One region of the Gilvimarinus sp. F26214L genome, then DNA from elsewhere that is predicted to be linked to it. Evidence: predicted binding sites of a transcription regulator. Region 1 holds the regulator's gene; each other region holds the start of a gene.
The links. The regulator sigma-54, encoded in region 1, starts transcription at its own class of promoters, with help from an activator protein. The targets are predictions, from matches to a motif close to TGGCACANNNNTTGCNNT.
Positions count from the first base shown of each region.

Region 2: the regulator sigma-54 is predicted to act here: its motif matches at 1,054-1,071, upstream of ACURWW_RS06730 (DUF4112 domain-containing protein).
Region 3: the regulator sigma-54 is predicted to act here: its motif matches at 1,084-1,101, upstream of ACURWW_RS01450 (PRC-barrel domain-containing protein).

Region 1 is NZ_JBTIYG010000009.1:116,764-119,028, reverse strand. It holds gene ACURWW_RS11865 (PTS sugar transporter subunit IIA) at 1-55, opposite strand, end outside; gene hpf (ribosome hibernation-promoting factor, HPF/YfiA family) at 100-390, opposite strand; gene ACURWW_RS11855 (RNA polymerase factor sigma-54) at 598-2,088, opposite strand.
Region 2 is NZ_JBTIYG010000004.1:284,371-286,635, forward strand. It holds gene ACURWW_RS06725 (AI-2E family transporter) at 1-944, opposite strand, end outside; gene ACURWW_RS06730 (DUF4112 domain-containing protein) at 1,114-1,620, shown strand; gene ACURWW_RS06735 (hypothetical protein) at 1,695-2,027, shown strand; gene ACURWW_RS06740 (hypothetical protein) at 2,094-2,265, shown strand, end outside.
Region 3 is NZ_JBTIYG010000001.1:344,797-347,061, reverse strand. It holds gene ACURWW_RS01455 (NAD-dependent epimerase/dehydratase family protein) at 1-844, opposite strand, end outside; gene ACURWW_RS01450 (PRC-barrel domain-containing protein) at 1,141-2,004, shown strand; gene ACURWW_RS01445 (ChaB family protein) at 2,210-2,265, shown strand, end outside.

The sequences.
Region 1 (2,265 bases):
CCCCCTGGATGCGATTGCGGCAACGGGAAGGGCTAATGAGTGTGCTGAGTTCCATAGTCGACATCGCTCAGGGCGGGCAGTGGGTGTTGACCAGCCCGGCTAACGGAAGTTGTTCAGTTTTTCCTTGTGTTTGATCAGCTGGCGGTCCAGTTTGTCGGAAAGCAGATCGATGGCTGCGTACAGGTCATCGGCGCTGGCGTCCGCGAAAAAGTCCTTGCCGCTGGCGTGGACGGTAGCTTCCGCTTTTTGCTCCAGCTTGTCCACCGAAAGGATGACGTTAACGCTGGTTATGCGGTCATTGTGGCGTTCCAGCTTCTGCAGCTTGCTTTCGGTGTAATCCTTGATTGCGGGAGTCAGGTCAAGCTGGTGACCGCTGGTGTTGATCTGCATAGTGTCGCTCCTGCTGAACGTTGGTCAGATCCTGCCGTGAAGGGGCGGGCCTCGACCCTAGATTAGCAAATACTGCGTACTTGTCTGCACCGTTTCGTCAGTTTACTTGCTCTACCTCAACAGATGTTAGCAGACTCCCTCGCCCCTCCCAAGAGGAGAGGCGTTGGGGGCAGGTCGGGGGTGGGAAGCGGAACGAAAACGCCCGATTCACACGAGCCGTTTGCGCTCGTTCGAGGGGGGGATGGACAAGGATTCCCGGTATTTGGCGATGGTGCGCCGGGCGACCTGAATCCCTTGCTCCGCCAACAGTTCCGCAATCTTGCTGTCGCTCAGGGGCTTGCGGGGGTTTTCCGCAACAATGAGCTTTTTGATGATGGCCCGGATAGCCGTGGAGGAACATTCACCGCCTGTGTCCGTGCTCACGTGGCTGGAGAAAAAGTACTTGAGTTCGAAGATGCCCTGGGGAGTATGCATATACTTCTGGGTGGTCACTCGGGAGATGGTGGACTCGTGCATGCCCACTGCTTCCGCCACGTCGTGCAATACCAGCGGCTTCATGGCTTCGGCGCCGTAGTCGAGAAATCCCCGCTGCTTTTCCACGATACAGCTCGCAACCCGGAGCAGAGTCTCATTGCGACTTTGTAAACTTTTCAGGAACCAGCGTGCCTCCTGAAGGTTATCGCGCAAAAAGGTATTGTCGCTACTGCTGTCCGCACGCTTGATCAGGCTCGCGTATTCGGGATTGATGCGAATCTTGGGGGCAATCTCGGGATTGAGACGGACGGCCCAGCGGTCTTCTTCCTTGCTCACAAATACGTCGGGTACGACGTATTCCGTGTCGCCGGAGTTGATCAGGTCACCGGGCCGCGGGTTGAGCTGCTGAATCAGCAAAATGGTATCGCGCAGTTCCGGTTCCTTGAGTTTGGTCTTGCGCATCAATTGCTTGTAATCGCGGGAACCAAGCAGGGTCAGGTGATCCCTGACCACGGTCATCGCTTCCTTCAGATAGGGGGTGTCCGAGGGCAGTTGGCGCAGTTGAATCAGCAGGCACTCCTGCAAATCGTGCGCTGCAACGCCGGGAGGATCAAACTGCTGAACCCGGTGCAATACCGCTTCCACTTCGTCGAGTTCCAGATCTTCAATGGATTCGATGAGGCCGCTGTAGATATCGTTGATATTGCTGGTGAGTATGCCGTTGGGGCCCACTGCATCGACAATGGCCATGGCGATGACCCGATCCTGATCGGACATGGGCGTCAGGTTCAGTTGCCACATCAAGTGGTCAAACAGTGATTCGGTGCTGCTGCGGCGGGACTCGAAATCGAAATCGTCGTTTTCGCCGGACCCGGAGGAGTTGGGCGTGGAGGTGGGCTGGTAGATTTCATCCCAGCTGGTATCCACGGGCAGGTCGTTGGGGATGTCCGATTCCCAATCACTGCTATTGAGGTCTTTTTCCGAGAGATCAGGGCTGGCTTCGTCGCGGGCCTGATACTCCTCGGAGGTCTCCGTGTTCTTCTGGGAGTCGCCGCCCTCGTTGCCTTCTTCTTCCGTGACTTCCAGCATGGGGTTGGAGTCCAGCGCGTCCTGGATTTCCTGCTGGAGATCGAGGGTGGAAAGTTGCAGCAGGCGAATTGCCTGCTGCAACTGTGGTGTCATGGTGAGCTGCTGGCCGAGTTTGAGTTGCAGAGACTGTTTCATGTCTGTTCGCAACCCCGTTTTGTCTGATCGCCGCTGAATACTTCAAAAGACAACAACATCATTCTTGCAACTACCTCTGCAAATTCTCTCATGTGTCCAGCCTCCGCCAGCTCGAAGAGCAGCGCGTAGACATCCCCCTCGCCGGGAGCCAGTCGATATGAGACCGGCCCGCCGCAA
Region 2 (2,265 bases), on a different contig from region 1:
ACCAGCGGTACCGCCATGGCCGCGGTGAGCGTGTCGAACGTACTGATACCTACCAGCCCCAGAATGACCAGAGTGACAGCGGGCCCCAGGTAGGGGGCGAAGTTCAGCACACCAGCCACCATCCCCCACAGTAGTGGGTTGGGAACCTCCAGCAGGTGCATGGCGATGGTGACCACCACTCCCAGTGTAATGTTGATGACGGTGACGGTCGCCAGGTAGTGGGCGACCCCGGCGCGGATGCGGTGAACGGTGGATACAATGCGGCGCCGGGTGCTCCAGGTGGGCCCCAGGCGGGTGATCTTGCGCAGCATCTGGTCGCCCGTAGCGAGCAGGAAAAAGGTGAGGAAAACAACGATGGCAGTGGCGGTGACAAGCGAAGGAAGGTAGCCAATGACGGCATCGCGCAGCACGTTCTCCTCCGCGATCTGCACTTCGATGGCTTCGGATTCGTCCTCGTCCAGCTCGGCCAACTCCCCCACCTCCCGGGTCACTTCCTTCAGCTCGGAGAGCGCCCCTTCCACAGACATGAGCTGGGCCCGAAGCCGCTGCAGGGTTTCCGGCAGATCGCGGACCCATTGCAGCGCCGGGTCCATGACCAGTAACGCGAGCAGAGCAAACCCGCCCACGGTGAGCGCGACGATGACGCCCGCTGTCAGAACCGGTGGGATTTTCAAGCGCGAGGCGTAGTGAACCACAGGGTGAAACAGAGTGCTGAGCAACCAGGAAAACACAATGGGCACGAGAAGCAGCGCGGCCGCCTGGACGAAGTAAAAGGCCATGATCAGAACGATCAGAAAGAGCAGAACGACGATCACGCGGTTGGTTTCGCTCTGGTCCTGGAGCCGCCGAACCCAGGACACGGGCGAGCGGGTCGCGAGCGGGTCGGCGGCAATTACCGGGTCTTGTGGCTCCCCGTGGGTATCGTGTGAACCATCCTCTGCCATCCTGCACCCGAAGTTTTGTCCGGAAAGTAAAAGTTGCGTGTGATGAAAAGTGTGAAGACGGAAAGATGCAATCGTTGCGCCAGCGCTTCCAGTCGAAGCCAGCGGCTAGTGGCCCGGCTCTTGCCTGAATGAACTCACTCAGGACAACTTTGGCATTCCAGGATTTCTCATGCCCGACCCCACTTTTGCTGATAACGGAGATCGCACTCAGATCACGGACGATCACGACAGTCGCTTCAAACAGCGCCATCGGCTGAGTTGGCTCCTGGATAGCAGCATTCCCCTGCCCGGCGGCTACCGTATTGGACTGGACGGGTTGCTTGGGTTGATTCCCGGCGTCGGTGATCTGATCGGGGGCGGGCTGTCCACGTTGCTGCTTTTTCAAGCCTGGCAGAACAATGTGCCAAAGATGGTGATCGCCCGGATGGTCATCAACATTCTGATCGACGCAGCGGTGGGAGCCATCCCCATTCTCGGTGATCTGTTCGATTTCGTCTGGAAAGCCAATCTGCGTAACGCCCGGTTGCTCGACAATTATCAGCGCAATCCCCATCAGGTCTACCGGCGCAGCACGGCGGCGACGCTGGGCTTTGTAGTCGGTGTGTTGCTGCTGGTGGCGCTGGTGATATTCGCAGTGGTATCACTGATCGGCGCACTTTTAACCGCGTTAGGATAAGCGGGGAATTTCCGGGGATTACGGCGCTCCATCAATCGGGTGGCAATGTTTTCAGTGCAGGTCAGGAGGTAGCAATGACACGCCCACGAGATTACGAACAAAATCAGGCTCGACCGCGGGACAACAGCGATCGAGCAGCGGGCACGTCCGTGGATGACCCGGCCAGTCAGCCGGCACAGTCGCCCTCGGGGCCGGAAGAAGGGGCGGATGATCTGCGCGTCGTGGACGCGGACGAGGTAGGTGCCGGTCGCGGCCTGGATGAGGCCGAGCTCGCACGCACCGACCCGCTCGACGGCAAGCCCTGGGATGGGGATGATACGGAGCCGCTGCGCTCCGCCCCGGCGGCCGATCAGGATTATCCCGCCCAGCAGCAGGACTTCGATGCGGATGAAGAGGAAGAGAGTTAAGCGCGCCGGGCTGCACAACCACTGTTCACGCGCGTACCCACTGTTCACCCGAACAAGGACGGAAGCATGAAGTCATCAATCTTCGCTGTGTTTCTGAGCTTGGTTATTGGATTGCCGCTGGCGGGCTGCACCGGGCGCGACAACACTACCGCTGCGGATCAGGACGAAGCCCTGATGGGGCCGGAAGAAGCGCCCGAGGCTCCCGCCAACCCCATCGACCGGGCAGACCCGCAGGCGG
Region 3 (2,265 bases), on a different contig from region 1:
AGGCGCCGATCTTTGCCAGCGGCTTGGGAACACTGAGGGTATGGACCGGCTCGTCGTGAAGTTCATCTCCGATACGATTTTGCAGGGCGCTGTAGGTGCTCACCAGGGGTTCGCCGATGAGCGCCACGAAGTGGTTGGGCAACCTGTTACGCGCTTCGATGCAAGCCGCAAGCGCGCTCAGCATGTCCTCGATGTGTAACGCACTCTGGCCACGGTCGGGATCGCCGGCATAGACATGGCCGGTGATCTTGTCCTGGTAGATCCGGTCGATCTGGTGGGCGAGCATCGGGGACTGACAGTCTTCCGTATACAGGCCCGCAAGCCGAAGGATGGCGTAGGGCATGTCCCCACATTCCTGCTCGATGGCTTGTTCGGCGGCCAGTTTGGAGATGGGGTAGGCCCAGCGGGGTTCCAATGGTGAATCCTCGTCGATGGGAACGCCGGGCTCGCCGCCGCGGTGGACCAGTATGGTACTGGCATAGATGAAGCGTTCGACCTCGAACCGCTGGAGCTGGCGGATCAGCAGGCGGGTGCCTTTCACATTGAGCTTCTGGTAAAGAGGGTGCTCTTCACCACTGAAATCGAAGTAGGCTGCCAGATGAATGACTGCGGCAAAATGGTCCGTCCGTTCTGCCGCCTCGTCCAGTGCCTGCTGAATGGAATTCTCGTCAGTAAGATCGCAGCTCAGGGATGTGTAGTGCTCGTTGGACTCATTGGCGCTTCGGTCCAGGCCGATAACGTGGTACTGGCCGGCCAGGTGGTTGACCAGAGCCGAGCCGATGAACCCGCCTGAGCCGGTAATGAGGAGATAGGGCTTCCTGCTTGAAGTTGGGTTCCTGTCCATTTCTGGAGTGGAGCAAGGAGTATACCGTCCCAAGACGGGAATCTCTGTGAGGCGTGGGGAGTTGTAAGTTTTGCAGGAGCGGCGCGTCAGCTTACAAGGTCGGCGTGTCAGCTTACGAGGTCCTGGGGGCAAGATCATTCACGTCAGTTGTTGCACGCAGTCTCTCGCTCCTCAGTATTGCCGAAGGTGCTTCTGTCGCCGGCTCCGACAGGCGGCTTCACTGGCACAGCCGTTGTTGCTGGCACAGCCGTTGCTACACAGCCGTTGCTAATTGCTAGGGACTTGATTGCTTCCAGATGGGAGCGATTGATCTGTCCGCGCGTATCAACCGAAGCGAAGTCGGAATTGCATATGGGTCTGCGGTGATGTTGCTCCTGCAATCGGAATTGAAGAACTTCACTCTCCATGCCAGGGACGGAGATCTGGGGCGGTCCAAGGACTTCCTGTTCGATGACGAGAAGTGGACCCTTCGGTATATGGAAGCGAGCACGGCTCGGGTGCTGGGGCGACGGGTGCTGATTTCGCCCATTTCCATGGGAGAGCCGAACGTGGAAGCCCGCGAGATACCCGTCAAGCTGTCTCGCAAGGAAATCGAAGATGCGCCCGGTGCGGAGACCGACCAACCCATCTCCGAGCGATTTGAGCGGGAATACTACGCCTACTTCGGATATCCCTACTACTGGGTTGGCGGCGATGTCTGGGGCTTGCATGGTTATCCCGCTGATCTCCTTCAGCAGGCAAGCCCCGGGCAGGAGCCCCCGGACGAGCGCAAGATTCGTGAATCGCACCTGCGCAGCATGCACGAGGTCATCGGCTACCGGATCCATGCGGCGGATGGCGAAATCGGGCACGTTGCGGATTTCGTTCTGGATTCCAGGAACTGGGCCGTGCGCTACCTGGTGGTCGATGTCCGCCGCTGGTTGCCGGGACCGAGTGTCATGCTGGCGCCGCAATGGATAGAAAAGGTGTCGTGGCACGAAAAGCTGGTGTACGTGGACGTCGCCAGAAGTGCCATCAAAGATGCACCGCGATTTGAAATGCCGATTAGCCGCGATGATGAATTGGCGGTATTCAGTCATTTTTCCCGTCAGCCTTATTGGCACACCGGCACCCGGCAGCAACATGAGGCGGACCGTCGGCCGGGTGGGCACAGCCAGTGATTGGGCACCACCAGGCTTCAACATCTTAAAAAATTTGAATACCTGAAAAACTTGAACAGCTGAAATAAAAAAGACAGGAGACCCAAACAACAATAGTCCGCGCAGCAAGCGCCAAGACACCGCATCCGATTTCTCCATGGCGATTCAGTGAGCTGCGGCTTGCCGAATCTTTTTCTGGTCGGGAAAATTTTTAGGAGGAAAATTTATGCCTAGCGTCCGCATGGCGGAATTACCGGAAAACGTGCTGAGAACGCTTCCTGT